3 regions of the Streptomyces sp. NPDC046887 genome follow, and region 1 is predicted to be linked to each of the others. Evidence: riboswitches for the same ligand, from Rfam matches in the RefSeq annotation. Region 1 holds a riboswitch; each other region holds the start of a gene.

Region 1 (10,006 bases):
GACCGTCCCCGGCCCCATCCGTCCCAGGCCGACGACCGTCCCCGGCCCCATCCGCCTCCGGCGGCGGGGCCGTAGAATCGGGGCATTGTGTCTGAGTTCCCTGATACCGCCGTGCACCGCCGCTCCAAGGGGGAGCCCCGCTTCCCGGAGGGCCCCGCGCCCGATCCCGCCGGGTCCCACTTCGAGCGGCGCATCCGCAGCTTCCAGCCGCGCCGCAGCCGCGTCACCCCAGGGCAGGCGGACGCCCTGACGAGGCTGTGGACCACCTGGGGCCTGGACATCGACGGGCAGCGCCGGCTCGACCCGGGCGCCCTGTTCGACGGGCTCCCGGTCGTCCTGGAGATCGGCTTCGGCATGGGTGAGGCGACCGCCCGGATGGCCGCGGACGACCCGTCCACCGGCATCCTGGCCGTGGACGTCCACACCCCCGGCCAGGGCAACCTGCTCGGGTTGGCCGACCGCGCCGGGCTGACCAACATCCGGGTGGCCAACGGCGACGCCATCATCCTGCTGCGCGAGATGCTCCCCGAGGACGCCCTCGACGGCGTGCGGGTGTACTTCCCCGACCCCTGGCCCAAGAAGCGGCACCACAAGCGGCGGCTGATCCAGCCCGAGTTCCTGTCGCTGGCCGCGACCCGGATGCGGCCGGGGGCCGTGCTGCACTGCGCCACGGACTGGGAGCCGTACGCCGAGCAGATGCTGGAGGTGCTGACCGCGCACCCCGACTTCGCCAACACCCAGCCGGACGGCGGCTACGCGCCCCGTCCCGCGTTCCGGCCGCTCACCCGCTTCGAGGGGCAGGGGCTGGACAAGGGCCATCTGGTGCACGACCTGCTGTTCACCCGGGTCCCGTCGGCCTAGGCGGAGGCCGTGATTCCGGTTATGCCGGTAGCACACTCGTCGCAGGGTGTCAGTGGCGGTCGCTAGGGTCGATCGCGTGTCCCACTCGTCCGTGCACCCCAGCCCGCACCCCCCGCCGCAGCCGCCGGTCCCGGCATACGAACCGGAGCCGGCGTTCGCCGCGGTGCCGGAGCGCGCCCGCTGGCGGTACAAGCCGCGCCGGGCCCTGTGGCGCAGCAAGCTGGTGCGGGCGGTCGCGCTGGCCCTGGTCCTCGCCCTGTGCGGGCTGGTGATCCTCGCGCTGGTCCGCGAGCAGACCGGCACCCAGGGCTTCCTGGTCGGCCTCGGCCTGGCCCTGCTGCCGGTGCCGCTGCTGCTGGCCGCCTTCCGCTGGCTGGACCGGGTCGAGCCCTGCCCCTGGCGGAACCTGCTCTTCGCGTTCGCCTGGGGCGCCTGCGCGGCGACCCTGGTCGCCATCGTGGCCAACACCTTCGCCACCCGCTGGATAGCCACCGCCACCGCCGACCCCGGCTCCGCGGACACCATCGGCGCGACCGTGGTGGCGCCCATCGTGGAGGAGAGCGCCAAAGCGGTCGCCGTGCTGCTGGTCTTCTTCTTCCGCCGCCGGGACTTCACCGGCATCGTGGACGGGGTGGTGGTCGCCGGCTTCTCCGCGACCGGCTTCGCCTTCACCGAGAACATCCTCTACCTGGGCAACGCCTTCGGCGAGGACCAGGAGATCGGCACCGCCGGGTTCGCGTCCGTCACGGCCGGGACCTTCTTCGTGCGGATCGTGATGTCCCCGTTCGCCCACCCGCTGTTCACCGTGTTCACCGGCATAGGCTTCGGCCTCGCGGCGGCCGCCGCCCGCCGCCACCGGATCCGCCGGGTGCTGCTGCCGCTCACCGGGCTGGTCCTGGCGATGGGCATGCACGCCCTGTGGAACGGCTCGGCGTCGATCGGCCCCTGGGGCTTCCTCGCCGTCTACGGGATGATCATGGTCCCGGTGTTCGGGCTGCTGACCTGGCTGGCGATCTGGTCGCGCCAGAGCGAGCTGCGGACGATATCCGGCGAGCTCCCGGTGTACGCGGCGGCCGGCTGGCTCGCCCCGGCCGTCCCCCGGGCGCTCTCCTCGATGCGCGCCCGGGAGCTGGCCCGGGCGTACGCCGCCCGCTGCTTCGGCCCGGCCGCCGCGGCGGCGGTCGGGGAGTACGAGGCGTTCGCCACCTCGCTGGCCTTCCTGCGCCACCGCGCCCGCCGGGGCAACGCGGACGGGGACTTCGCCGCCCGGGAGCAGGAGCTGCTGCACCACCTCTGGCAGCGCAAGGAGGTGGCCGGGCCCGCCCTCACCTACGCCGCCCAGGCCACCGGCCGGGTGTGGACACCGCCCCCGCACCTCAACTACGGGGGCGGCTACAACCCGTACCGCTACTGACCGCCTCCTGGCCTTTCGCGTGGCTCAGTCGGAGGCGGCGGTCAGCGCGGCCAGGTCCTGGTCGGTCAGGGTGAGGTCGGCGAGCGCCAGCAGGGCCGGCAGCTGCTCCACGGTGCGGGCGGAGGCGATCGGCGCGGCGACCGTGGGCTGCGCGGCGAGCCAGGCCAGGGCCACCGTCGCCGGCTCCGCGCCATGGGCCTCGGCGACCTGGTCGAGCGCGGCGAGCACCGTGCGGCCGCGGTCGGACTCCAGGTGCTTGGCGGCGCCGCCCGCCCGGGCGCTGTCCACCTCGGTGCCCGGCCGGTACTTGCCGGTGAGGAAGCCCGAGGCCAGGGCGTAGTACGGCACGGCCGCCAGCCCGTCGCGCTCGACGAGGTCGCGCAGCCCGCCCTCGTAGGTGTCGCGGGAGACCAGGTTGTAGTGCGGTTGCAGGGCGCTGTAGGCGGCCAGCCCCTCGCGGGCGGAGAAGTCCAGCGCCTCCCGGAGCCGCTCGGGCGAGATGTTGGAGGCGGCGATCGCCCGTACCTTGCCGTCCCGGACCAGCTGGTCCAGCACCGGCACGAACTCCTCGACCGGGACCGAGGGGTCGTCGTAGTGGGTGTAGAAGAGGTCGATGTAGTCGGTGCCCAGCCGGCGCAGCGACGCGTCCACGGCCGCCCGGAGGGTGGCCGGGGCCAGCCCCTTGAAGTCAGGATGGGCACCGGCCTTGGTGGCGATCAGCACGTCCGCCCGGTTGCCGCGGGCGGCCAGCCACTCGCCGATGATCGTCTCCGACTCGCCACCCTGGTTGCCGGGGGCCCAGGAGGAGTAGGTGTCGGCGGTGTCGACGAAGTTCCCGCCGGCCGCCGTATAGGCGTCCAGCACGGCGAAGGACTGCGCCCGGTCGGCGGTCCAGCCGAAGACGTTGCCGCCCAGGGCGAGCGGGAAGACGAGCAGGTCGGACGTGCCCAGCTTGCGGAGAGAGGTCATGGAGGGCAGAACACGCCCCCGCCGGAGCCCTATTCCGCCCCGGAGCGGTATTCCGCCCCCGGAGCGCTATTCCGCCCTGGAGCGGGGGCGGGCGGGGGCCGGGTGGCCGCTCCGTCAGACCGTGAGGCCCTTGCCGCGCAGCCAGGAGAGCGGGTCGATGCCCTGGCCGCCCGGGGTGTGGACCTCCAGGTGCAGATGCGGCCCGGTGACATTGCCGGTGGCGCCGACCCGGCCGATGGTCTCCCCGGCGCCGACCTGCTGCCCGGCGGCGACCGTCATCGAAGACAGATGGCAGTACCAGACCTCGGTGCCGTCCGCCAGCTCCAGCACGATGCGGTAGCCGTAGGAGCCCGACCAGCCGGCCGACTTGACCGTGGCGCCGTGGACCGCCTTGGCCGGCGTGCCGGTCGGCGCGGCCAGGTCGAGACCGGTGTGGTAGCCGGAGGACCACATCGAGCCGGCCTGCCCGAAGGTGGAGGTGATGGTGTACGAGGAGGTGGGCAGCGACCAGTCGCCCGCCGCCTCGGCCGGCTTCTCCGCCGGAGCCGGCTTCTCCGGCTCCGCCTCGACCTCGGCCTCTGCGGCCGCCTTGGCCCTGGCCTCGGCCTTCGCCTTCTCCTCGGCGGCCTTCTTCGCCGCCGCTTCCTTCTTCGCCTTCTCGGCCTCGGCGGCCTTGTCCGCCGCACCGCGCTGCTTCTCGGCCTCGGTGGCGGCCTGTTCGGCGGCCTTCCGCTCGGCGGCGGCCCGCGCTTCGGCGTCGGCGGACGCCTGGGCCTGCTCGGCCTGCTGGAGGATCCGGGCCCGCAGCGCCTCACCGGCGTCGGCGGCGCCGCCACGGTCGGCGGTGCCGGCCAGGGCCGCCGTCCCCGGGGCCGCGACCGCACCGCCCGCTTCCTCGCCCGACTCCTCGTCACCGGATATCAGCGAGCCGATACCGGGCAGGGACGCGGCGTCCGGGAGCTTGTCGGCGACGGCGTCCGGCAGGGAGATGGAGACCGGCGGCTTGCTCTGCGCGGTGGCCATACCGCCCGCGCCGACCGCCGCGATGACGCCCACACCGAGGACGGTGGAGCTACGGGCCAGGCCGCCGCGCTGCTTGGCCACCCGGTGCCGACCGCGCACGGGGCGGACGGTCTCCTCGGTCGGGTTCCACTCCTCGAACGAGCCATCCGAACCGAGTGCGGAGCCGTCCGGGCCGAACGAGCCATCCGAGCCGAACACGGAGCCATCCGGGCCGAACGAGCCATCCGGGCCGAAGGCGGCCTCCGGGCCGATCGGGTCGTTTGCCGGGGCGGCGCCCGGGAAGCCTGAGGAGGAGAACGGACCGGCCGGAGCGGCCGTGATGCCAAGGGAGCCACCCGGACCGTAAGAAGTCTCGGGGGCAGGCCTGTTGGACGCCACGGAGGCGCACTCCTTTCCTTCCTTCGCGCCTACCGGGTTAGCTGACGGGTTCGGAGCAGGAAGGTCTCCTACGGGCCAAGCGGCCCGATTCACCCCAAAGTGGTGGTTCCCCGGTTTCCGAGCGGAATTCGGCGCGCGCACGGCGCCGTCTTGCCGACGGCTGGGACGACCGCGCTGCGTTATCGAACGTTAATAGACCCGGGGCTCGGATTCCAAGCCGCTCCATGCGATCGTTCGGCCTCCGAAGGAGGGACGGACCTGGGCAGATGCGCTGATACGGGGTCGAGTTGACCACCCCTCAGAAGCCTCACCGGCGCATGTATCCACCACCGGCCCCCGGGTACCCGCCGCGCCCTCTCCGTATCCCTGTCACGGGAGAAACGGACGGGGCCATGGTGATCACCCTCCGTATACCCGACCCCCTCCGGGAAGCTCAGGGCACCACCGGCATGGTGCGGCGCCGGGGCGGCTGCCCCACCGCGGGGCGCGCGACCGCCAGCAGCGCCAGGTCGTCCCTCGCGCCGCCCGCCGTGTGCAGCCGTACGTCGTCCGTGAGCGCGTCGAGGATGGCGTCCGGCCCCGGGAAGATCCGCCCCCGCAGCCGGGCCACCGGGTCGTAGAACACCCCCTGCGGATCCCGCGCCTCGGAGAGGCCGTCCGTGTAGAACAGCAGCGTCGCCCCGGACGGAAAGGCCACCTCGTACGAGCGGTCGGGCCAGGCGCCCAGCTCCGCCATGCCGAGCGGCAGCGCCGGCTCGACGGGGACGAGCCGGACGATCCTGCCGTCCGCATGGAGCAGCAGCGGCTCCGGATGCCCCCGGTCGACGATCCGCACCACCCCCCGGCCGCGCGGGATCTCCGCCAGCACCGCGGTGGTGAACCCCTCGAAGGCGTCCAGCCCGTCCCGCCGGCTGCCCTCGCGCGTGAGCGCCCGTTCCAGCCGCTGGGCCACGCCCTCCAGCGAGCTCTCCTGCTCGGCCGCCTCCCGGAACGCGCCGATCACCACCGCCACGGCCTCGACCGCGCCCAGCCCCTTGCCCCGTACGTCCCCGACCACCAGCCGCACCCCGTACGGGGTCTCCTGCACCGCGAACAGATCGCCGCCGATGAACGCGTCCTCCTGTGCGGCCTCGTACCGGGCGGCCACCTGGAGGCCGCCGATCCGCTCGGCCGGCACCGGCAGCACCGCCCGCTGGGCGGTCTCGGCGATCTCCCGCGCCGAGGCGAGCCGCTCACCGCTGCGCCGGACCACCCGGTTGACGAGCAGCGCCAGCGCCGAGACGGTCACCACCGTCAGCACCTCGGTCAGCGCGGGCCCCTCGACGATCGTCCGGTTGCCGACATGGCTGAGCAGCACGGCGAACACCGCGAAGATCCCGGCCAGCAGGGTCGCCCGGTAAGTGAAGAACGGGGCGGCCACCAGCGGGGCGGCCGCGAACAGCGGTACCGCGGTGAAGCGCGGCGGGGTCAGCTGGTCGTACAGCACCCCGCCGATGATCATCAGCGCGGGCACCGCCCGCAGAAAGCGCCGCGCGGCGCCACCCCTGGCCCGGCCGCCACTCCCTGCCGGGCCGGTGCCGTCCTGCCGCGCTCGCTGCCCCACCGCTGCTCTCCTGCCGGTCCGCCCACGGCCGCGACCGCTACCGCGCCCCGTCCAGACTCACCCGAGCCGCACCCCCCGGCGACCGGCCGTCCGCCGACCGGGCGACAGCCCGCCCACCGCAGACATGACGAAGGCCCGGTGCACAAGTGCACCGGGCCTTCGCTTCAGTAGCGGGGACAGGATTTGAACCTGCGACCTCTGGGTTATGAGCCCAGCGAGCTACCGAGCTGCTCCACCCCGCGTCGGTGAACACCACCTTACGCCATCTCCCGCGTAAGTCCCAATCGCTTATCGCGGGCCTGTACGACGGAACCCCGTCGGCAACGGGCGGAGACGAAACAGTTCGGCGAGGCGACCAATCCGGACCCGGGCTGGGTGCGAACCACCGATGTCACTGACGGCATGTCCGCCTCAAGAAGCAACAGGGGCGGTGGAGGAAGGGACTTCCCGTGATAGCCAAGCGCACCGCCCGTCTCACCACCCTGATGGCGCTGCCCGCCGCGCTCGCGCTGGCCGGCGCGCTGCCGGCCGCCGCGCACACCGGCGGCCACTCCGGATCCCACCAGGCCGCGGCCGAGGACGGGTCGTACCAGGTGGACCTGGAGCAGCTGAACGGCTCGGGGGCGAGCGGCACCGCGATGCTGACGCTCAAGGGCCGGGACCTGAACGTGAAGATCGAGGCGTCCGGGCTGGTGCCGGGGCAGCCGCACGCGCAGCACATCCACGGCTCCACCGACGGGCACGACTTCCACTGCCCGGACGCGAGCGCGGACAAGAACGGCGACGGCGTGGTCAGCACCGCCGAGGGCCTGCCCTCCTACGGGGACATCAACATCTCCCTGACCACCAAGGGCGACACCACCAAGAAGAGCGGACTGGACGTCACGCGGATGCCGGTGGCGGACAAGGACGGCAAGGTCTCCTACGAGCGGGTGATCACCGTCTCGCAGAAGGTCGCCGACCACCTCAAGGACCTGCACGTGGTGCAGCACGGCATCGACACCAACGGCAACAAGAAGTACGACTTCAACAAGGGCAAGAGCGAGCTGGACCCGAAGCTGCCCCAGGAGGCCACCGCCCCTGCCTCGTGCGGGATGCTCGCGGGCGCCGCCGTCGGCTCGATGCCGGTCGGCGGGGTGGAGACCGGATCCGGCGGCACGCAGGGCGTCGAGGCGCCGGGCATGCTGGCCGGCGGCGCGGCCGCGGTGCTGGGTGCCGGGGCGCTGGGCGCGCTGGCGGTACGGCGCCGCCGGTCCGCCGACGGCCTCCGCTGAGGCGGTCCGGTGATGGGTACGCCGCAGGCGCGGTCCGGTCGCCGGGGGCGGATCGGGCTTCTGGTCGCGGCCTGCGCCCTGCTCGTGGTGGGGGGTGTGCTGCTGGCCACCGGCGTCGGCCGCCAGCAGCCCGCCCCGCCCCGGGTCCCGCAGGCCCAGAGCAGCCCGAGCGCCGGCGCCACCTCGCCACCGGTCCCTCCACGGCCGTCCGAGGCGGCAGACTCCACCCCGGTGCCACCGGTATCGGCGCCGAAGCGGCTGGTCATCCCCGCCCTGAAGGTGTCCACGCCGTTGGAACGGCTCGGACTGGACGGCGGGCAGGCCATGGAGACACCGCGCGACCCCGACCGGGCCGGCTGGTACGAGCGGGGCGCGGCACCGGGGGCCAGGGGCCCGGCGGTGATCGCGGGCCATGTCACCTGGAACGAGCGGAAGGCGGTCTTCTTCGACCTGGCCCGCCTGCGGACCGGGCAGCGCGTGGAGGTGGAACGGAAGGACGGCAGCACGGCCGTCTTCGCGGTGACCAAGGTCGCCCAGTACGGGAAGAAGGAGTTCCCCAGCCTGGAGGTGTACGGCAACACGGCCGGACCGGAACTCCGGCTGATCACCTGCGGCGGCGACTTCAGCGAGGCCGACCACTACTACAGCGACAACGTGGTGGTCTTCGGCCGGCTGCTGTCGGTACGAGAAGGGTGACAAGACCCCGCAACCACAGACGACGAACGCCCCAGCCGGAAGGATCCGGCTGGGGCGTTCCCGTGCAGTTCAGCGAGGGCTTCCCTGGTCTGCGGGCGGTAGGCCGACTCGGAGCTCACTCTTGTCACGGATACGGCCCCGTCCGCGGTCGTGCAAGGCCGCCTCGGCCGCGGGTCCGGGCACCGAGCGGGGCTCCGTCGCCATGGTGCTGTCAGCGGCCGGGCGGCTGGGTGGTGTCGGAGTGGTCGATGACGTTGCCGTTGGAGCAGTTGATCTGGTGGTTGCCGGTCCAGTCGCTCAGGGCGGGGACCACGGCGGGTTCCTGGACGCACACGTCGGCGGCGGTGAAGTTCCGGTTGTCAGCCGCAGGTGATGATCTTTCGCATGCTCCGTGAACGTGCCTCGCTCGCGCGGGTCAGACGGCGATCGACCGAATGCGGGAGGACCGGGTTCGGCCGGGGGCACAGGTCCGTCGCCGTCACCGGGTCCTGAACCGGCGGTGCAGGTTCCGGGCCACGTACACCCCCGGGCCGCCGAAGCCGACGATGTCGACCCGTCCGTCGCCGGTGACGTCGGCGAGGAAGCGGGGGTGCCGGTCGACCCGCCAGGCGCCGGCGGCGTCGCCGTGCCCGAAGCCCCGGCAGACGAGCCGGGCCTGTTCGAACCGGCCGTCGCCGAGGTTGTGCGACACCCAGACCCCCTCGTCGCCGAAGCCGACGACATCGGGGTTGCCGTCGCCGGTGACGTCGGCGAGGAGGCGAAGGTGCTTGCCGCTCGTCCATCCCTGGGCGGTGCCGAAGTCGTTCAGGACGAGCTTCGAGGGCTCGAAGGTGCCGTCGCCGAGGCCGCGTGCCACGACGACGCCGTGGGGGCCGAAGCCGACCACGTCCACCGCCCCGTCGCCGGTGGTCCTGATCAGGAACCGGGGGTGCTCGTCGGTCGAGGCCCAGCCCTGCCCCGTCCCGAAGTCGTCGAGGACGTACAGGGGTTCGGCGAACGTGCCGTCCTCGTCCTGGAGGGAGATCCAGACACCGTCGTCGTGGCAGCCGACCACGTCGAGCCTGCCGTCACCCGTGGTGTCGGCGAGGAAACGGGGATGCTGGCCGACCAGCCAGCCGCCTGCCTCGTCTCCACGGCCGAACGCCCGGAGGACGGGTTCCTCGGCGAGCGGCGCGAACTTCCCCTCCTCGTCCTGGAGGGAGATCCAGACACCGTCGTCGTGGCAGCCGACCACGTCGAGCCTGCCGTCGCCGGTGGTGTCGGCGAGGAAGCGGGGGTGCTCGTCCACGAGCCAGCCACCGGCCTGCTCGCCGTGACCGAACGCCTTGAGGGCCGGCTCGCCGGCGGGCTCGAACGCTCCGTCCTCCGCCCGGGGGGAGATCCGGACGCCGTCGGCAGCGAGCACGACGACGGCCGCCACGCCGTCGCCCGCCGTGTCCGCGAGGGTCCACAGATCCGCGTGGGCGGCGGAGGGCACGGGCTGGTGCAGGACGCATTCCTCGTCCTCGAACGTGCCGTCGCCCCTGGCGGCCGACACCACGGCTCCCTTGGCGGGCTTGAGCCCGATGAGGTCGGCCCGCCCTTCTCCCGTGGGGTCGGCGAGGAACCGCGCGCCGAGCCCGGCCCACCAGCCCGCCCGGCCGTCGGGAGCGGGAACGGGCCCTTCACTCCTCCACCCGCCGGCGTCCGGGTCGCTCCCGAACCGGTCGAGGACGAGCAGCAGGTCGCTGAAGGAAGGTGCCGCCCCGGCGACGGGCCGCAGCGCGGCCGAACGGGCCAGCCGCCAGG
Region 2 (10,006 bases), on a different contig from region 1:
GCGCTGCGCCGGGTGAAGCACCCCGACCCCGCCCAGATCGAGGCAGCCGTGCGGCGCGGCGCCCGCTGGACCGCCGGGATGCAGTGCGGGGACGGCGGCTGGGGCGCCTTCGACGCCGACAACACCAGCCCCTTCCCCAACCGGCTGCCGTTCTGCGACTTCGGCGAGGTGATCGACCCGCCGTCCGCCGATGTCACCGCCCATGTGGTGGAGATGCTCGCCTGGGAGGGCAAGGCCCGCCACCCGCGCACCCGGCGCGGCGTCGACTGGCTGCTGGAGCACCAGGAGGAGGACGGCTCCTGGTTCGGCCGCTGGGGCGTCAACCATGTCTACGGCACCGGCGCGGTCGTCCCCGCCCTGGTCGCCGCCGGACTGCCCGGCAGCCACCCGGCGATCCGCCGCGCCGTCGACTGGCTGGCCTCGGTGCAGAACGAGGACGGCGGCTGGGGCGAGGACCTGCGCTCCTACCGCGAGCCCCGCTGGGTCGGCCGGGGCGCCTCCACCGCCTCCCAGACCGGCTGGGCGCTGCTCGCCCTGCTCTCCGCCGGGGGGCGGGACTCCGAGGCCGCCGGGCGCGGGGTGCGCTGGCTGGTGACGTCCCAGCGGGAGGACGGCTCCTGGGACGAGCCGTACTTCACCGGCACCGGCTTCCCCTGGGACTTCTCCATCAACTACCACCTGTACCGGCAGGTGTTCCCGCTCACCGCGCTCGGCCGCTATGTGCACGGCGAGCCGCGCCCGGTCCACCTCTCCGCACCCGTACGGGCCGAGGCCGCCGGGGCCCGCCGGTGACGGCAGCCCCGCCGTCCGGCACGGGGGAGCCGCCGGCGCCCGCGCCGCTGCTGGTCGCCTGCGCCCTGGGCATCGAGCAGCTCGCCCTGCGCAGCGCCCGCCGGCCCGGCGCGGCCGCCCCGGGCCCGTACACCGTGCTCCGTACCGGCATGGGGCCCGACAACGCCCGGCGCGCGGTGTCCGGGGCGCTCGGCGACCCGGCGCTGGCCGGCGCCGCGGTGCTGGCCTCCGGCTTCTGCGCCGGGCTGCGGCCCGGGATGCACCCCGGGGACCTGGTGGTCGCCGAGGAGACCCGCGGCCCCGAGGGGAGCACCCGCTGTGTCGGTACGGAGGCCCTGGTCGCCGCCCTGGAGCGGGCCGCCCCCGGCCGCAGCGTGCACACCGGCCCGCTGATCGGCTCCGACCACGTCGTCCGCGGCCAGGAACGCGCGCTGCTGCGAGCCCGCGGCGCCCTCGCCGTCGACATGGAGTCCGCCGCCACCCTGCGGGCCGCGCTCGCCACCGGACCGCGGCCGGTTGCCGCCGTCCGGGTGGTCGTGGACGCCCCCGAGCACGAACTGGTGCGGATCGGCACGGTCACCGGGGGAATATCGGCCTTTCGCGTGCTCCGCTCGGTCATGCCCGCGTTCCTCGAATGGCACCGTTTCTCGCTGCTCCCCCGGAGGTGAGCCAGATGGCCATGCCGCTCCGCCAGACCATCAGGGTCGGGACGTATCTCTTCGAACAGAAGCTCCGCAGGCGGGAGAAGTTCCCGCTCATCGTGGAGCTGGAGCCGCTGTACGCGTGCAACCTCAAATGCGAGGGCTGCGGCAAGATCCAGCACCCGGCAGGGGTGCTCAAGCAGCGCATGCCGGTCGCCCAGGCGGTCGGCGCGGTGCTGGAGTCCGGCGCCCCGATGGTCTCCATCGCCGGCGGAGAACCGCTGATGCACCCGCAGATCCACGAGATCGCCCGGCAGCTGGTGGAGAAGAAGAAGTACGTCTTCCTCTGCACCAACGCCCTGCTGCTGCGCAAGAAGATCGAGAACTTCACCCCCTCCCCGTACTTCGCCTTCGCCGTGCACATCGACGGGCTGCGCGAGCGGCACGACGAGTCGGTCGCCAAGGAGGGCGTGTTCGACGAGGCAGTGGAGGCGATCAAGGAGGCCAAGCGGCGCGGCTTCCGGGTGACCACCAACTCCACCTTCTTCAACACCGACACCCCGCAGACCGTGATCGAGGTGCTCAACTACCTCAACGACGACCTCAAGGTGGACGAGATGATGATCTCGCCCGCCTACGCCTACGAGAAGGCCCCCGACCAGGAGCACTTCCTCGGCGTGGAGCAGACCCGCGAGCTGTTCCGCAAGGCGTTCTCCGGCGGCAACCGGGGCCGCTGGCGGCTCAACCACTCGCCGCTCTTCCTGGACTTCCTGGAGGGCAAGGCCGACTTCCCCTGCACCGCCTGGGCGATCCCCAACTACTCGCTGTTCGGCTGGCAGCGGCCCTGCTATCTGATGGCCGACGGCTATGTCCCCACCTACCGCCAGCTCATCGAGGAGACCGACTGGGAGAAGTACGGCCGCGGCAAGGACCCGCGCTGCGCCAACTGCATGGCGCACTGCGGCTACGAACCCACCGCCGTGCTCGCCACCATGGGCTCGCTGAAGGAGTCGCTGCGGGCGGCCCGTGCCTCCGCCTCGGCCAAGTGAGCACCCGCGTGGGCACCTTCGATCTGACGGCGCTGCTCGCCGCGCGCGGCGGTGAGCGCTACGAGCTGCACGGCCGCCACATCAACCCGCAGCTGCCGCGGATGCTGCGCACCATCGGCTTCGACAGGTTCTACGAGCGGGCCGAGGGCGCCTACTTCTACGACGCCGACGGTGACGACTACCTGGACATGCTCTCCGGCTTCGGGGTGATGGGCCTGGGCCGGCACCACCCGGTGGTCCGGCAGGCGCTGCACGATGTGCTCGACGCCCAGCTCGCCGACCTCACCCGCTTCGACGCCCCGCCGCTGCCCGGACTGCTCGCCGAGCGGCTGCTCGTCCACTCGCCCCATCTGACGCGGGTCTTCTTCTCCAACAGCGGCACCGAGGCGGTGGAGACCGCGCTGAAGTTCGCCCGCTACGCCACCGGCCGGCCGCGCGTGCTGTACTGCGCGCACGCCTTCCACGGGCTGACCGCGGGCTCCCTCTCGGTCAACGGCGAGCACTGCTTCCGGGACGGCTTCGCCCCGCTGCTGCCGGACACGGCCGTCCCGCTCGGCGACCTGGACGCGCTGGAGCGCGAGCTGCGCAAGGGCGATGTGGCCGCGCTGATCGTGGAGCCGATCCAGGGCAAGGGCGTCCACGAGGCCCCGCCCGGCTATCTGCGCGCCGCCCAGGAGCTGCTGCACCGCCACAAGGGGGTGCTGATCGCCGACGAGGTGCAGACCGGGCTCGGCCGCACCGGGGACTTCTACGCCTACCAGCACGACGACGGGGTGGAACCGGACCTGGTCTGCGTGGCCAAGTCCCTCTCCGGCGGCTATGTCCCGGTCGGCGCCACCCTCGGCAAGGAGTGGATCTTCAAGAAGGTCTTCTCCTCCATGGACCGGGTGGTGGTCCACTCGGCGAGCTTCGGCTCCAACGCCCAAGCCATGGCCGCCGGTCTGGCCGTGCTCGCCGTACTGGAGGACGAGCAGATCGTCGCCAACGCCCGGCGCACCGGCGAGGATCTGAAGAACCGGCTGGCCGCGCTGGCCGACCGCTACGAGCTGCTGCACCAGGTGCGCGGGCGCGGACTGATGATCGGCATCGAGTTCGGCCGCCCGTCCTCCCTGGGGCTGCGCGGCCGCTGGACCATGCTCCAGGCCGCCCGCAAGGGGCTCTTCGCCCAGATGGTGGTGGTCCCGCTGCTCCAGCGCCACCGCATCCTCACCCAGGTCTCCGGCGACCGGCTGGAGGTGATCAAACTGATCCCGCCGCTGATCATCGGTGAGCGGGAGGTGGAGCGGTTCGTCTCCGCGTTCACCTCGGTGATGGACGAGGCGCACAGCGGCGGCGGGCTGATGTGGGACTTCGGCCGCACCCTGGTCAAGCAGGCCGTGGCCCAGCGCTGAGCCTGCCTTCGCTGCGTATTGCCTCTGAGGTAAGAAATTTGCCTCAGAGGGAAGACGGTGGCGCAATGGTGCCATGAGCACCCCGGCCGATCCGCCCGGCCTTTCCGACGAGTCCGACCCGGCGCTGCCGGATGTGGCGCCCCAGCTGAGGGCGCTGCGCCGGCGCCGGGGACTCACCCTGGAGGCCGCCGCCCGGCGGGCCGGGCTCTCACCCGCCCATCTCTCCCGGCTGGAGACCGGCCGCCGCCAGCCCTCGCTGCCGATGCTGCTCGGGCTCGCCCGCATCTACGGTACGACCGTCTCGGAGCTGCTGGGGGAGAGCGCCCCGGAGCGCGACCCGGTGCTGCGGGGCGACCGGGCCGAGCCGACCGAGGCCGACGGCTGGATCTACCGCCGGGCCGGCGCCCGGGGCCGCGCCATGCAGGCGCTGCGGGTGGAGGTCCCGTACGCGACCCCGGCCGACCTGGTGCGGGTGCACCCCGGCGAGGAGTGGCTGTACGTCCTCGGCGGCCGGGTCCGGCTCACCCTGGGCGAGACGGCGCACGTCCTGGACCCGGGTGACTCCGCCCACTTCGACTCGCTGACCCCGCACCGTATCGCCGCGGCCACCGCCGGCGGGGCGGAGCTGCTGTTCGTCCACACCCTGATGCAGAGCCCCGCCGCCGAGCTGTGCCTCGGCGGCGGCACCGTCCGGGCCCGCTGAGCGGCCCGGCGCCGAGAGGAGCGATCCACCATGATCCAGGAACCGGCCGCGGACCGCGGCGAGACCTCGGGGACCCCCGCCCCGGCGCCCGGGCGGGCGGGAAAGGACAGCCGGGCGGACCGCGAGGAGCGGCGCTTCCCGACCGGCATCCTGGTCCGGCTCTTCGCCTACCTCATCGCCGGCCACCTCTTCGCGGCCTTCCTCTATCTGCTCTTCGTGCTCGGCGGCCAGAACCAGTAGCAGCCGTCAGACCCTCTCGACGCCGTCCCCGGAGTCGTCGAGCAGCCGCTCCCGCAGCCGCTCCCGGGTCTCCGGGGCCAGGCGCAGGCCCTCGGCCAGATAGCGGTCGGTGGTGCCCCAGGTGGCCTCGATGGTGTCGAAGGCCGTCCGCAGATACTCGATCCGGGCCTCGAACAGCGGGTTGAGCAGCTCCATCACCTCGGCGGACATCCCCGTCGCCGAGGTGTCGGTGCGGCGCACCTTGTAGCGGCGGCTCGGCTCGTTGGACTTCAGATAGTCCTCCTCGATCGCCTCCCGCTCCACCCCGAGGGCGAGCAGGGTGACCGCGACCGACAGCCCGGCCCGGTCCTTGCCGGCGGCGCAGTGCATCAGCGCCGGCACGCTCTCCTCGGCGAGGGCGTGCAGCACCCGGCTGTGCTCGCCGGTGCGGTCCGTGATGATCGAGCGGTACGAGGCGATCATCCGGTTCGCGCCCTTGCCGTCGTCCAGGATGGCGCGCAGCTGGTCGAGGTCGCCGTCCCGGACCATGGTCCAGAACTCGGCGCCGTCGGCCGGGTCGGAGAGCGGGATGTTCACGTTCCGCACGCCCGGCAGCGCGATGTCCGGCCCCTCCAGCTTCTGGTCGGCGGAGTTGCGGAAGTCGAAGACGGTGTGCAGCCCCAGCGTGGCGAGGAAGGCGGCGTCCTCCCCGGTGGCGTGTGCGAGGTGGCCGCTGCGGTAGAGCGTGCCCTGCCGCACCCGCCGGCCGTCCACCGTGGGCAGCCCGCCGACATCCCGGAAGTTGCGGACCCCGGTCAGCTCGGGCTCGGTGGACGGTGCCTGCGGCAGCTGCTGGGTCACGAAGGTCTCCTCCGCGTCTGCCGTCGGCGCCGGCCGCCGACGAGGTCGCGGCTCCGACGATACGGCACGGTCACGGCGTACCAGGAGGGGCCGTACGACCCCGGACCTGCGCGGACCCGCCGCGCGCGGGCTCGGCGCCCCGGGGAGCCCCCGGTCCGGATCGGCGACCCCTTTGTCCGTTTCGGCACCCATGCACGTAAGGCCCGTTGTGTCGGTGCGAAGTGCGTTCTCCGGTGCCCCAGGGGCTGACATGACCGTATCGACTCGCCCCTGACTGGGAGCATCTGTCCGAATTGCTTGTTTGGCTATGTTCCGGGCCAACCTGCCCTGGTCGTGGGGTAAATGGGCCGGAGCGCGTGAGCAGCGTCATAACCGTGACGGTCCGTGCCCGCCAAGGGCTCCCAATTGCCGTGCTGGGGACGGGAACTCATGATCCGTAATCCACACAGGGTGACCGCGATTCCGCTCCGTTCGCACCCCTAGGAATACCCACCGGAAAGCCGCGGCTTGTTCGCGCCGACTCCGCTCGCTTAAGTTCACGGCAATCCGGCCGGACCGCCGAATCCTGCCACCGGCCCGGAATTCACACTCACCCACGCGTGGCAGGAGCGGGGGACCCAGGTAGTACGCCGAACCCCGGGAGGGGCCCGGCTCGGGGTGAAGCCGTGTCAGTACACGGCCGGACATCTCCAGTCCGAACCCGACAGCTCACCTCGTAGGCGCCGGAGAGGATTCGCCATGCCCGGCAAGGGTAAGCACCGCCGTCCCAAGTCCAGCACCCTCACCCGCGGCTTCGTCGCCGCCGGCACCGGTGGCGCCGCCATCGCGCTGCCGCTGTTCGCCGCGAGCGGCGCCCACGCCGCCGAGCAGAGCGCCCCGGCCGCCGCCGCCCAGACCGCCGCCGTGCAGCAGGCCGCGCACAGCGCCGCGAAGGCCGCGCCCCGCAGCTACACCGTGGTCGCCGGCGACTACCTCGCCAAGATCGCCCACAACAAGAACGTCAAGGGCGGCTGGCAGAAGCTGTACGAGGACAACCGGAAGGTCGTCGGCGAGGACCCGGCGCTGATCATCCCGGGCATGAAGCTGACCCTCGGCGCCAAGTCCGGTGGAGCCGAGGCGGCTCCGGCCAAGCCGAAGGCCGACGCGGACCGCGCCTCCCGGAGCACCGCCCGCTCCGAGGCCCCCAAGCCCGAGGCCCCTGCCGCCGAGGCGCCCGCCTCCTCCGCCTCGACCAGCGGCTCGGGCTTCGTCGCCCCGGTCGACGGCGGCATCGGCACCCCGTACCACCAGTCCGGCTCCATGTGGTCCTCCGGCTACCACACCGGCGTCGACTTCGCCGCCTCCACCGGCACCCCGATCAAGGCGGTCGGCCCGGGCACCGTGGTCTCCGCCCAGTCGGGCGGCGCGTACGGCAACGAGATCGTCATCAAGCACGAGGACGGCAACTACTCGCAGTACGCCCACCTCTCCTCCCTCGGGGTGTCCGCCGGCCAGACCGTGAGCGCCGGCCAGCAGATCGGCCTGTCGGGCGCCACCGGCAACGTCACCGGCCCGCACCTGCACTTCGAGATCCGCACCAGCCCCAGCTACGGCTCGGACATCGACCCGCTGGCCTACCTCCGCAGCCACGGCGTCGGCATCTGATCCCTCTCGGCCTCTCCGCCGCCGCCTCCGCCCGGCACCCGCACACGGTGCCGGGCGGAGGCGCGTCCACTGCCTCCACCCCCCCCGCAATTCCGCCCCGTTTTTCCGCACCCCGCTTATTCCGCGCTTGGGGGAAAATTGACCGGTGGCAAACATCACGCCCCGTCAACCCCTCCTTACGGTCGCGTAGGTCACATCCCGCGTAGAAGGATGACCTGCCGTGGCAGACCATTCGACCTTCAGTGAACGTGACGTATGCGGGTCGTACGCGGCGATCGGTGACAGTTTCACCGAGGGCGTCGGGGACCCGGGGCCCGGTGGGGCCTTCGTCGGCTGGGCGGACCGCCTCGCGGTGCTCCTCGCGGACCGGCTGCCGGAACCCGAGTCGTTCCGGTACGCCAACCTCGCCGTACGCGGACGGCTGCTCGACCAGGTGGTGGCCGAGCAGATCCCCCGAGCCCGGGAACTCGCCCCCGACCTGGTGACCTTCTGCGCCGGCGGCAACGACATCATCCGCCCCGGCAGCGATCCGGACGATGTGGCCGAACGCTTCGAGCGGGCGGTCGCCGCGCTGGCCCCGGTGGTCGGCACGGTCCTGGTGACGACGGGCTTCGACACCCGGGGCGTCCCGGTACTGCGCCATCTGCGCGGCAAGATCGCCACCTACAACGGCCATGTCCGGGCGATCGCCGACCGGTACGGCTGCCCGGTGCTGGACCTGTGGTCACTGCGCACCGTGCAGGACCGGCGGGCCTGGGACCTGGACCGGCTCCATCTGTCGCCCGAGGGTCACACCCGGGTCGCCCTGCGCGCCGGGCAGGTGCTCGGCCTGCCGGTCCCCGCCGACCCGGACCAGCCCTGGCCGCCGCTCCCTCCGCGCCGCACCCTGGAGGGCCGCCGGGACGACATCAACTGGGCCCGCGAGTACCTCGTCCCCTGGATCGGCCGCCGGCTGCGCGGCCAGTCCTCCGGCGACCACGTCTCCGCGAAGCGCCCCGACCTGCTGCCGCTCTGAGGCGGGGGGCGGCGGCCCTGGGCTGGGGTCTGCGGTGCCGGGCTACGGCCCTGGGGGCTGGGGGCTGTGGTGCCGGGCTGCGGCCCTGGGCTGGGGCCTGTGTTTCCGGGCTACGGCCCTGGGGGCTGCGGTGCCGGGCTGGGGCTGCGTTTCCGGGGCCGGGCTGCGGCCCTGAGGCCGGGACCTGCGTTTCCGGGGCCGGGCCGCCCGGGGCCGCCCTCGCCGAGGGTGCCGCCTGCCCGCTGTCAGAGCCGCCTCCCATAATGGAAAGCCCCTCACCCGTGGAGGTCCTGTGACCGGCTCCCTGCCCCGCCCGGGGTCCCCCCTCCCGCCGCGCGCCCGGCTTCGCGCGATACGCCCGGCCGCCTTCGGCGCGGACGCCGGCGGGGAGCGCTGGGCACGCGTCCAGGCCTCGCCGAACTTCGCGGACGGCGTGTTCCGGAACCCGGTGGGCACCCGCCACCGGCCCTCGGGCTCGTCCCTGGAGTTCGCCCGGACGTACTTCGAGAAGGAGTCGAAGGCCCGCCGGGCCCCGGCCGGGCGGATCCCCGTGCACCCCACCACCGTCGCGGACCTCGCCCGGCCAGCGGCCACCGGCCTGCGCATCACCTGGCTCGGCCACTCCAGCGTGCTCGCCGAGATCGACGGCGTCCGGGTCCTGTTCGACCCGGTCTGGGGCGAGCGGTGCTCCCCCTTCTCCTTCGCCGGGCCCAAGCGCCTGCACCCGGTGCCGCTGCCGCTCGCCGCGCTCGGCCCGGTGGATGTCGTGGTGATCTCCCATGACCACTACGACCACCTGGACCTGCCCACCATCCGGGCCCTCGCCACCACCGACACCCTCTTCGCGGTGCCGCTGGGCGTCGGTGCCCACCTGGAGCACTGGGGCGTGCCCGTCTCCCGTCTGCGCGAGCTGGACTGGCACGAGTCGACCGAGGTCGGCGGGGTCCGGCTCACCGCCACCCCGGCCCGCCACTTCTGCGGGCGGGGACTGCGCAACCGGCAGCACACCCTGTGGGCGTCCTGGTCGCTGGCCGGCCCCGAGCACCGGATCTTCCACAGCGGCGACACCGGCTACTTCGAGGGCTTCCGCGAGATCGGCGCCGCGCACGGCCCCTTCGACGTCACCATGATCCAGCTCGGCGCCTACAGCGACTTCTGGCCCGACATCCATATGACCCCCGCCGAGGGCCTTCGCGCCCACCTGGACCTCCAAGGGGCCGCCCCCGCCGGGGTGCTGCTGCCGATCCACTGGGGCACCTTCAACCTGGCCCCGCACCCCTGGGCGGAGCCGGCGGAGTGGACGAGGGACGCGGGGGAGGAGGCCGGCCAGACCGTGGCGGCCCCCCGCCCCGGCGAGCCGTTCGAGCCCGGCGGGACGGTGCCCGTGGAGCCGTGGTGGCAGGCGGTGTCCCATCCGATCGCGCGGCCGTGGCGGGGTCGCCAGGACATGCCCGTGGTGTCTCTCGAAGGGGAGCCGAGCGCCGGGAGGACGGAAGTCGGGTGATCCGCGTGCGCGACGGCCTCGCATGATCGGCTGCTCGGAAGAGGCCGCCACGCGGGACCGGTGGCCGGCTCCGGGGAGCACGGCTCCGCGGCGTGGCGGAGCCACTCCCGTGCCCGCCTGGTGTCCAGTACGGTGGCCTTCGGTCGATCGGGAGGCACCGGCCGCGGAGCGGTGGGCGGGTGCGAGG
Region 3 (10,006 bases), on a different contig from region 1:
ACGGCGGTCTCACCCACGCCGCCCGGCCGGATCTGGCCAGCCGCTCCCAGCAGATCGCGGTGGCCGAGAAGGTGTACGCGGCCGGTGGCGCGGCGGCCTGGCAGACCTGCGCGCCCATCGCCGGGCTCGGCGAGGACGACGCCTCCCGGAACCCGGCCCCTTCCCCGTCCCCGTCCGCCGGTGACCCGGACGGCAAGCCGGCGAAGTCCGCCGAGACCCCGCACGGCGACCGGGACGCCGCCCCGCCCACCACCGGCACCGCCTCCCGTGACGCCGACCGGCCCGAGATCGAGCCGGAGGCGCCGGAGAAGACCGACGCCGCCGACGCCCGGGCCTCCGCCTCCACCACCGCGGACACCGAGGCGCCCGCCTCCGGCACCGGGAAGCACCGCGGCAAGCCCGCGCCCGAGGAGGAGCCGGCCACCGAGCCCTCCGCCGACCCGTCCGCGAGCACCGACGCCGACCCGGCCGACGAGGCCGGACGCGACCAGCAGCCGGCCGCCACCGGCCCGGGGCTGCCCGGCGACGAGGAGACCGCCGCCGACGGCACCGAGGGCGAGCGGGAGGGCGAGACCCGCACCTCGCGCGGCGAGGGGACCGAGCGCGGCTCGGTGGGCACCGACCCCGGCGCGTACACCGTCCAGCCCGGCGACAACCTCACCGCCATCGCCCAGGAGCGGGAGCTGGACGGCGGCTGGACCGCCCTCTACGAGGCCAACAAGGACACCGTCGGCACCGACCCCGACCTCATCCTCCCCGGTCAGGACCTCCAGCTGACGGACGATCAGAAGTAGTCAGACAGCGGCGGAAACGGGCCTGCGGCCAGGTGATCCCAAGGGGATTACGTGGCCGTTTGTCCATTTCTGGGCGGGTGGGGCGCGAGTGAGACATGAGTCTCTTTGGCCCAACTGGCGCCCCTCGTGCGTCCGGTACGCCCACTGTGCCCGCTACCAGCGCAAACGCCCGTCACAGGCGCCGCGATACGGGCGCATTGACCTTGATGTCCGTTTTTGATCTCGGGCGAGGTCTGTGTCTACGGTCGTCACCGCTCGCTCACCGCGGGCCCCGCCGACCGGAACGCCGAATCCTGCCGCCGGCCGTCGGGCACAGTCGTCGCTTCACGCGCCGAAGGCAGGAGCGGGGGACCCAAGGTAAGTGCCGCGGACGGCCGCCGTGCGAGGACTCGTCAGGAGTCCCGTACGACCGACCGGACCGGCTTGGGGTGAAGTCGCCACCGCGCGACCGGGCCAACTCACTCGCCCGAACCCGACAGCTCACCTCGCAGGCGTCGGTGAGGAGATGACCCATGCTGTTTTCCGGCAAGGCCAAGCACCGTCGCCCGTCCAAGGCCGTCCGTTTCGCCGCGTTCGCCGGTATCACCGGTGCCGCCGTGGCCGCCCCGCTGCTGGGCGCCACCTCCGCCTCCGCCGCCACCACCGCCGAGTGGGACAAGGTCGCCCAGTGCGAGTCCGGCGGCGACTGGTCCATCAACACCGGCAACGGCTACTACGGCGGTGTGCAGTTCTCGGCGTCCACCTGGGCCGCGTACGGCGGCACCAGCTACGCCCCCACCGCCGACCAGGCCTCGAAGTCCCAGCAGATCGCGGTCGCCGAGAAGGTGCTCGCCAGCCAGGGCAAGGGTGCCTGGCCGAGCTGCGGCGTGGACCTGTCCGGCGCGTCCGCGCAGAGCGGCGGCGGCGAGGAGTCCGCCCCGCAGCAGCAGGCCCAGCCCCAGGCCCAGCCGCAGCAGCAGGAGCGCAAGGCCGAGCAGCCCACCACCCGCAGCCAGCAGCGCACCGCGCCGCAGGCCGCCCCGAAGGCCGACACCGGCTCGGGCTCCGCCTCGGGCTCCGGCGAGAAGGTCACCACCCCGACCGGCAAGAAGGTCGAGAAGGGCGACGGCGAGTACAAGGTGAAGACGGGCGACACCCTCTCCACCATCGCCGGTGCGAAGAAGGTCCAGGGCGGCTGGAGCAAGCTGTTCGACCTCAACAAGGACATCGTCGACGACGCCGACCTGATCTACCCGGGCCAGCAGCTCCACCTGAGCTGAGCCCCGCGGCCCCCTCGGGGCCGCCACTGGCGCGCCGCCGGTGCTTTTCGCGGACACCGGCGGCGTACGGCGACCCCGGCCCGGATCCGTCCGGGCCGGGGTCCGCCATATCCGGCCCCGGGGGGCCGGACACGGCTACCGGCTGGTAGGTCTGCGGCCGTTTGCCCGGTGATCCCATCGGATGACCCCTTTTTCGTCCCAGCGGGCGGGCGTCGGCGGGCGGCGGACCCCCGGGCGGTTAGGCTCTTGCCGCAAGGCCCTACCGGCCCTGCACTCCACGCGTCACCCCTTGCGTCACATCCCAGAAGGAGATGCTCGTGCCGTCCATCGACGTCGTCGTAGCCCGGGAAATCCTCGACTCGCGAGGCAACCCCACGGTCGAGGTCGAGGTCGGCCTCGACAACGGCAGCACCGGCCGTGCCGCCGTCCCGTCCGGTGCCTCCACCGGCGCGTTCGAGGCCCTTGAGCTCCGCGACGGGGACACCAACCGCTACCTCGGCAAGGGTGTCGAGAAGGCCGTCCTCGCCGTCATCGAGCAGATCGGCCCGGAGCTCGTCGGCTACGACGCCACCGAGCAGCGGCTGATCGACCAGGCGATGTTCGACCTGGACGCCACCCCGGACAAGTCCTCGCTCGGCGCCAACGCCATCCTCGGCGTCTCCCTCGCCGTGGCGCACGCCGCCTCCGAGGCCGCCGACCTCCCGCTCTTCCGCTACCTGGGCGGCCCCAACGCGCACCTGCTGCCGGTGCCGATGATGAACATCCTCAACGGCGGCTCGCACGCGGACTCCAACGTGGACATCCAGGAGTTCATGATCGCCCCGATCGGCGCGGAGTCCTTCTCCGAGGCCCTGCGCTGGGGCGCCGAGGTCTACCACACCCTGAAGAAGGTGCTGAAGGAGAAGGGCCTGGCCACCGGCCTGGGCGACGAGGGCGGCTTCGCGCCGGACCTCGGCTCCAACCGGGAGGCCCTGGACCTCATCCTGGAGGCCGTGAAGAAGGCCGGCTACGAGCCCGGCAAGGACATCGCGCTCGCCCTGGACGTCGCCGCCTCCGAGTTCTACAAGGACGGCTCCTACGCGTTCGAGGGCAAGTCCCGCTCGGCCGCCGAGATGACCGACTACTACGCGGAGCTGGTCGAGGCCTACCCGCTGGTCTCCATCGAGGACCCGCTGTTCGAGGACGACTGGGCCGGCTGGAAGACCATCACCGAGAAGCTCGGCACCAAGGTGCAGCTGGTCGGCGACGACCTGTTCGTCACCAACCCCGAGCGTCTGGGCCGCGGCATCGAGGAGGGCATCGCCAACGCCCTGCTGGTCAAGGTCAACCAGATCGGCTCGCTGACCGAGACCCTGGACGCCGTCGAGATGGCCCAGCGCAACGGCTTCAAGTGCATGATGTCGCACCGCTCCGGCGAGACCGAGGACGTCACCATCGCCGACCTCGCCGTCGCCACCAACTGCGGCCAGATCAAGACCGGCGCCCCGGCCCGCTCCGAGCGCGTCGCCAAGTACAACCAGCTGCTGCGCATCGAGGAGATGCTGGACGACGCCGCGGTCTACGCCGGCCGCTCCGCCTTCCCCCGCTTCCGCTTCGAGGGCTGAGAGCTCCGAGGCTGAGAGTTAGGGCTGACGCCCGCTCAGCACGGCGCACGCCGCCTCCTTCCGTACGTCCCCGGCCGCGGTCCCGTACCGTGTCCGGGGACGTACGTACGTTGCCGGAAGTGCCGGGCGGGAAGCCGCCCGGCGGGGCGAGGGGAGGCGCGAGATGGCCCGGGACCGGTTCTCGACCGCGACCAGGCTGCGGCTGCTCGGCCGGGAGACCGCCGCCCGCGTCTACCGCTCGCAGACCCGCCGCCAGGACCGCCGCTCCCGCCTCACCGGCCGGGCCGCCTTCCTGGCGCTGGTGGTCTGCTCGCTGGTGGTGGCGCTGGCCTACCCGATGCGGCAGTACGTCTCCCAGCGCGGCGAGATCGCCGAGCAGAAGCGGAACGCGGCCGAGGCGGCCGAGCGGGTCGAGCGGCTGCGGGACGAGAAGGCCCGGCTCCAGGACGACGCCTATGTCCGCCGGCTGGCCCGCGAGCACCTGCACTACGTGCTGCCGGGGGAGACCGGCTACACGGTGATCGACCCCGACGCGGCCGCCGAGCGCACCGGCGACCCGGGCGCGGCCGACCGCCCGTGGTACTCCAACCTCTGGGACGGCGTGGACAGCGCCGACCGCTCCTCCCCGGACCCCCGGGACCCGTAGACCCGTAGCAGCCCCGAAGGACCGGCACCCGGCGGTCCCGCGGGACACAGAGAGACAAGAGAACCAAGGCAGGCATGGAAACGCCCCCTCCGCCCACCGAACGCACCGAGCCCACCGAGGCGGACATCGCCGCCTTCCAGGCCCAGCTCGGACGCCCCCCGCGCGGCCTGCGGGCCATCGCGCACCGCTGCCCCTGCGGCAACCCGGACGTGGTGGAGACCGCGCCCCGGCTGCCCGACGGCACGCCGTTCCCCACCACGTACTACCTGACCTGCCCGCGCGCCGCCTCCGCCATCGGCACCCTGGAGGCGAACGGGGTGATGAAGGAGATGACCGAGCGGCTGGCCGCCGACCCCGAGCTGGCCGCCGCCTACCGGGCCGCGCACGAGGACTACCTCGCCCGCCGGGACGCCATCGAGGTGCTGGAGGGCTTCCCCAGCGCCGGCGGGATGCCGGACCGGGTCAAGTGCCTGCACGTCCTGGTGGGCCACTCGCTGGCGGCCGGCCCGGGGGTCAACCCGCTGGGCGACGAGGCCCTCGCGATGCTGCCCGAGTGGTGGGCCAAGGGCCCCTGCGTGGCGCCCGGCGAGGGCTGCCAGGGGGGTGCCGGATGACCCGGGTCGCCGCCGTGGACTGCGGCACCAACTCCATCCGGCTGCTGGTCGCCGACATCGACCCGGAGACCGGGAAGGCGGTCGACCTGGACCGGCGGATGACCATCGTCCGGCTCGGCCAGGGCGTGGACCGCACCGGCCGGCTCGCCCCGGAGGCGCTGGAGCGCACCTTCGCCGCCTGCCGGGAGTACGCGGCGGTGATAGCGGAGCACGGGGTGCAGAAGGTGCGGTTCGCCGCCACCTCCGCCTCCCGGGACGCCGAGAACCGCGACGAGTTCACCGCCGGGGTGCGGGAGATCCTGGGCGTGGAGCCCGAGGTGATCAGCGGCGACCAGGAGGCGGAGTTCTCCTTCACCGGCGCGACCAGGGAGCTGCCCGGCTCCGAGGAGTACCTGGTGGTGGACATCGGCGGCGGCTCGACCGAGTTCGTGGTCGGCCGGGACGCGGTGCGGGCCGCCCGCTCGGTGGACATCGGCTGCGTACGGCTGACCGAGCGGCACGTCAGCGGCTCCACGCCCACCGAGGCGGAGACCGCCGCCATCCGGGCCGACATCGCCGCCGCGCTGGACCTGGCGGAGCGGACGGTGCCGATCCGGGAGGCGCGGGTGCTGGTCGGGCTGGCCGGGTCGGTGACCACGGTCGCGGGCATCGCGCTGGAGCTGGACGCGTACGACTCGGCGGCCATCCACCGCTCGCGGATCAGCCGCGAGCGGGTGGACGCGGTCACCGCCCGGCTGCTGTCCGCGAGCCATGACGAGCGGGCCGCGATCCCGGTGATGCACCCGGGCCGGGTGGACGTCATCACCGCCGGTGCGCTGGTCCTCCAGGCCGTCATGGAGCGCACCGGAGCGGCCGAGGTGGTGGTCTCGGAGCACGACATCCTGGACGGGATCGCCCACTCGCTGGTGGCCCCCGGAAAAGGTTCGTGAAGTTCTTCACAAGGAAAAGGGCCCTGACGGGGGTCCGGGGGGCCGTTCGTGGTCACCGGGCCGCCGCTCAGGGCCCTTTCGCAGGTTCACAGGGCGGCTACGGCTCTGTTTCCCAGGCGTGAACCGGGGTGCCGCATGGGCGTTACGGAACGCTCTCTGCGCAGTTCACGGGGGGTGAGCAACGTCCCGGAACCCCTTCCGGTTCCCCCTCGCCGGCATGACCTGGGTCACGTGGGCGGCGCAGTGTAGCAGAGGTGCTTCCCATCCTTGTGAAGGGGCGCACGAGCAGGGGGTGTGGGGCGGGTGGATACTCGATGGCATGAGCACCACGGAGCGTCCCAGGATCCTCGTAGTAGGCGGAGGGTACGTAGGCCTGTACGCAGCTCGCCGCATTCTGAAGAAGATGCGCTACGGCGAGGCGACCGTCACGGTCGTCGACCCCCGCTCGTACATGACGTACCAGCCCTTCCTCCCCGAAGCCGCCGCCGGCAGCATCTCGCCCCGGCACGTCGTCGTCCCGCTGCGACGCGTCCTGCCGAAGGCCGAAGTCCTCACCGGCCGCGTCACCACCATCGACCAGGACCGCAAGGTCGCCACCGTCGCGCCGCTGGTCGGCGAGGCGTACGAGCTGCCCTTCGACTACCTGGTGGTCGCGCTCGGCGCGGTCTCCCGGACCTTCCCGATCCCCGGCCTCGCCGAGCAGGGCATCGGCATGAAGGGCATCGAGGAGGCCATCGGCCTGCGCAACCACGTGCTGGAGCAGCTGGACAAGGCCGACTCCACCACCGACGAGGAGGTCCGCCGCAAGGCGCTGACCTTCGTCTTCGTGGGCGGCGGCTTCGCCGGCGCGGAGACCATCGGCGAGGTCGAGGACCTGGCCCGCGACGCGGCCAAGTACTACAAGAACGTCAAGCGCGAGGACATGCGGTTCGTCCTCGTCGACGCCGCCGACAAGATCCTCCCCGAGGTCGGCCCCAAGCTCGGCCAGTACGGCAAGGAGCACCTGGAGGGCCGCGGGGTCGAGGTCTACCTCAACACCTCCATGGACTCCTGCGTCGACGGCCACGTGGTGCTGAAGAACGGCCTTGAGGTCGATTCCAACACCATCGTGTGGACCGCCGGCGTCAAGCCCAACCCGGCGCTGGCCCGCTACGGCCTGCCGCTCGGCCCCCGCGGCCACGTGGACTGCGCCCCCACCCTCCAGGTGCAGGGCACCGACTACATCTGGGCCGCCGGCGACAACGCCCAGGTCCCCGACCTGGTCGGCCGCAAAGCCGGCAACCCCAACGCCTGGTGCCCGCCGAACGCCCAGCACGCGCTGCGCCAGGCCCGGGTCCTCGGCGACAACGTCATCTCCGGTATGCGGGGCTTCCCGCAGAAGGAGTACAGCCACGCCAACAAGGGCGCGGTGGCCGGTCTGGGCGTCCACAAGGGCGTCGCCATGATCGTCATGGGCAAGATGAAGATCAAGCTCAAGGGCCGCCTCGCCTGGTACATGCACCGCGGCTACCACGGCATGGCCATGCCGACCTGGAACCGCAAGATCCGGGTCTTCGCCGACTGGACGCTGGGCATGTTCCTCAAGCGCGAGGTCGTCTCGCTCGGCGCCATGGAGACGCCGCGCGAGGAGTTCTACGAGGCCGCCAAGCCCGCCCCGGCCGCGCCGGCCACCGAGCCGGCCCCGCAGAAGGCCAAGGCCTCCTGACCGTCCGGTAGCCAAACCGCTCCTCGTCGAAGGGGCCGCCCGCCATCCGTGGTGCGGGCGGCCCCTTCGCCGTACCCCCGGCCCCTTTGCCCGCGCACCGCCCCCGTACCCCCGGCCTTACCCCCGGCCTTTTTGCCCGCGCATTGCCTCGTTTCGGGACTGCGCGCCCGCACCTCCGGTGTTCTCGTGGAGTCGAGCACAGAGCTTCAAGCACAGAGCTTCGAGCACAGCGAACTCCGCCGAACCGTCACGGAGGTGTGCACCATGGCCGACGCCGCGTCGCGGCTGACCGCTCTCGCCCAGGACCTCCTGGGCGTACCCCTGCCCGTCCGCATCCGGGCCTGGGACGGCAGCGAGGCCGGACCGCCCGGCGCACCGGTCCTGGTCGTCCGGCACCGCAGGGCGCTGCGCCGGCTGCTCTGGAAGCCCGGCGAGCTCGGCCTCGCCCGGGCCTGGGTGGCCGGTGAACTCGACGCCGACGGCGATCTGTACGCCCTCCTTGCCCGGATCGCCGCACTGCTGTGGGAGCGCGGCGGCGACCAGCGGCCGGTGCGTCCCGTACGCGACCCCCGGCTGCGCGCCGCCGCCCGTGAGCTGGTCCGGCTCGGCGGGCCCTGGCCGCCGCCCCCGCCGCCCACCGAGGAGATCCGCGGCCGCACCGGCCGCACCCACACCAGACGCCGCGACCGGCAGGCCGTCAGCCACCACTACGACGTCGGCAACGACTTCTACGCCCTGGTCCTCGGCCCGTCGATGGTCTACTCCTGCGCCTGCTTCACCGAGGGCGCCACCCTGGAGCAGGCCCAGCGCGCCAAACTCGACCTGGTCTGCCGCAAGCTGGCCCTGAAGGAGGGGGACCGGCTGCTGGACGTCGGCTGCGGCTGGGGCTCGATGGCCCTGCACGCCGCCCGCGAGTACGGCGCCACCGTCGTCGGCGTCACCCTCTCCACCGAGCAGGCCGCGTACGCCCGCAAGCGGATCGCCGAGGAGGGGCTGGCCGACCGGATCGAGATCCGCGTCCAGGACTACCGGGACGTCCGGGACGGCCCGTACGACGCGATCTCCTCCATCGGCATGGCCGAGCACGTCGGCACCGAGCGCTACCAGGAGTACGCCGACGACCTGTACGCCCTGCTGCGCCCCGGCGGGCGGCTGCTCAACCACCAGATCGCCCGCCGCCCGGAACGGGACGAGTCCGCGTACCGGCTGGACCCGTTCATCGACGCGTACGTCTTCCCCGACGGCGAACTCGCCCCGCTGGGCCGCACCACCTCCGCTCTGGAGCGGGCCGGTTTCGAGGTCCGCGACACCGAGGCGCTGCGCGAGCACTACGCGCTGACGCTCCGCCACTGGGTCGCCCGTCTGGAGGCCCACTGGCCCGAGGCGGTCCGCCTGACCTCCCCGGGCCGGGCTCGCGTCTGGCGGCTCTACATGGCCGCCGCCGCCCTCGCCTTCGAGCGCCACCAGATCGGCGTCAACCAGATCCTGGCCGTCCGCACCGGTCCCGACGGCCACTCGGGCCTGCCCCTGCGCCCCCGCGTCTGGAACGAGACGCCAGCCGACGGCAGTTGAGGCACCGTACGCCCGAGGGCCGGGCCCCCGCGTTCAGGGGGCCCGGCCCTCTCTTCTTCCCTCTCCTTGCCCTACTCCGCCTTGATGGCGTTCAGCATGTTCAGCCGCGCCGCGCTGCGGGCCGGCCAGAGCGAGGCCAGCACACCGACCAGTCCGGCCAGGAGCAGGAAGATCCCGATCCGGCCCCAGGGCAGGACCAGCGCGTAGCCCGGCAGGTCGTCCTTGAGGGACTGGCCGATCGCCCAGCCGAGGAAGACGCCCAGCACGATGCCGACCAGCGCGCCGAAGAGCGAGATCACCACGGCCTCCAGCCGGACCATCCGCTTCACCCGGCGCCGGTCCAGGCCGATGGCCCGCAGCATGCCGATCTCCTGCTGCCGTTCGAAGACCGACATGGCCAGGGTGTTGACCACACCCAGGACGGCGATCAGCAGTGCCATCGCCAGCAGCGCGTAGACGATGTTCAGGATCATGTTGATCATGCCGCCGAACTGGTCGCGGATGTCCTGGCGGTCCATCACGCTGATCGCCGGGTTCTCGCCCAGGGCGCTGACCAGGGCCTTCTCACCGGCGGCGGACTGGCCGCCGTCCATCTTGACGAAGATCTGCTGGATGTTCGGCTTCTTCTCGTGCTGCGCGGCCAGCTCGCTGCTGACCAGCACCGGGGAGAGGAACTCGCTGCCCTGGAAGACCGCGCCGACCTTCAGCGAGCCCTTCTTCTCGTCGCCGAACACGGTCGGCAGGGTGTCGCCGACCTTCCAGCCGTGCTTCTTGGCGGAGTCCTCGTCGACCGCGACCTGACCGCCGGCCAGCGAGCCGAGGTCACCGGAGACCGTCTTGACGGTGAGCACCTTCGCCACGTCGTCCGGAGTGACCGCGGAGG

What was found. A riboswitch is a leader RNA that binds a small molecule or an ion and turns the genes downstream of it on or off. The one in region 1 is predicted to bind cyclic di-AMP.
Region 2: linked by a shared signal. The riboswitch ahead of ABZ945_RS06940 (LysM peptidoglycan-binding domain-containing M23 family metallopeptidase) and the one ahead of ABZ945_RS19380 (M23 family metallopeptidase) in region 1 are both predicted to bind cyclic di-AMP.
Region 3: linked by a shared signal. The riboswitch ahead of ABZ945_RS13655 (transglycosylase family protein) and the one ahead of ABZ945_RS19380 (M23 family metallopeptidase) in region 1 are both predicted to bind cyclic di-AMP.

The regions. Positions count from the first base shown of each region.
Region 1 covers NZ_JBEYXH010000020.1:15,916-25,921, forward strand. Annotated here, with positions in the region: gene trmB (tRNA (guanosine(46)-N7)-methyltransferase TrmB) at 88-861, shown strand; gene ABZ945_RS19370 (PrsW family intramembrane metalloprotease) at 938-2,275, shown strand; gene ABZ945_RS19375 (aldo/keto reductase) at 2,300-3,244, opposite strand; gene ABZ945_RS19380 (M23 family metallopeptidase) at 3,359-4,465, opposite strand; cyclic di-AMP (ydaO/yuaA leader) riboswitch at 4,658-4,789, opposite strand; gene ABZ945_RS19385 (PP2C family protein-serine/threonine phosphatase) at 5,079-6,167, opposite strand; tRNA gene ABZ945_RS19390 (tRNA-Met) at 6,417-6,490, opposite strand; gene ABZ945_RS19395 (hypothetical protein) at 6,698-7,522, shown strand; gene ABZ945_RS19400 (class F sortase) at 7,535-8,218, shown strand; gene ABZ945_RS19405 (FG-GAP-like repeat-containing protein) at 8,697-10,006, opposite strand, start outside.
Region 2 covers NZ_JBEYXH010000004.1:210,781-220,786, reverse strand. Annotated here, with positions in the region: gene shc (squalene--hopene cyclase) at 1-792, shown strand, start outside; gene ABZ945_RS06970 (1-hydroxy-2-methyl-2-butenyl 4-diphosphate reductase) at 789-1,460, shown strand; gene hpnH (adenosyl-hopene transferase HpnH) at 1,466-2,482, shown strand; gene ABZ945_RS06960 (aspartate aminotransferase family protein) at 2,491-3,873, shown strand; gene ABZ945_RS06955 (XRE family transcriptional regulator) at 3,947-4,576, shown strand; gene ABZ945_RS06950 (DUF6126 family protein) at 4,607-4,816, shown strand; gene ABZ945_RS06945 (tyrosine-protein phosphatase) at 4,823-5,656, opposite strand; cyclic di-AMP (ydaO/yuaA leader) riboswitch at 6,237-6,391, shown strand; gene ABZ945_RS06940 (LysM peptidoglycan-binding domain-containing M23 family metallopeptidase) at 6,395-7,300, shown strand; gene ABZ945_RS06935 (SGNH/GDSL hydrolase family protein) at 7,521-8,315, shown strand; gene ABZ945_RS06930 (MBL fold metallo-hydrolase) at 8,608-9,819, shown strand.
Region 3 covers NZ_JBEYXH010000011.1:87,853-97,858, forward strand. Annotated here, with positions in the region: gene ABZ945_RS13650 (transglycosylase family protein) at 1-794, shown strand, start outside; cyclic di-AMP (ydaO/yuaA leader) riboswitch at 1,114-1,303, shown strand; gene ABZ945_RS13655 (transglycosylase family protein) at 1,307-2,053, shown strand; gene eno (phosphopyruvate hydratase) at 2,371-3,657, shown strand; gene ABZ945_RS13665 (septum formation initiator family protein) at 3,821-4,303, shown strand; gene ABZ945_RS13670 (DUF501 domain-containing protein) at 4,378-4,917, shown strand; gene ABZ945_RS13675 (Ppx/GppA phosphatase family protein) at 4,914-5,846, shown strand; gene ABZ945_RS13680 (NAD(P)/FAD-dependent oxidoreductase) at 6,166-7,551, shown strand; gene ABZ945_RS13685 (cyclopropane-fatty-acyl-phospholipid synthase family protein) at 7,816-9,123, shown strand; gene ABZ945_RS13690 (FtsX-like permease family protein) at 9,195-10,006, opposite strand, start outside.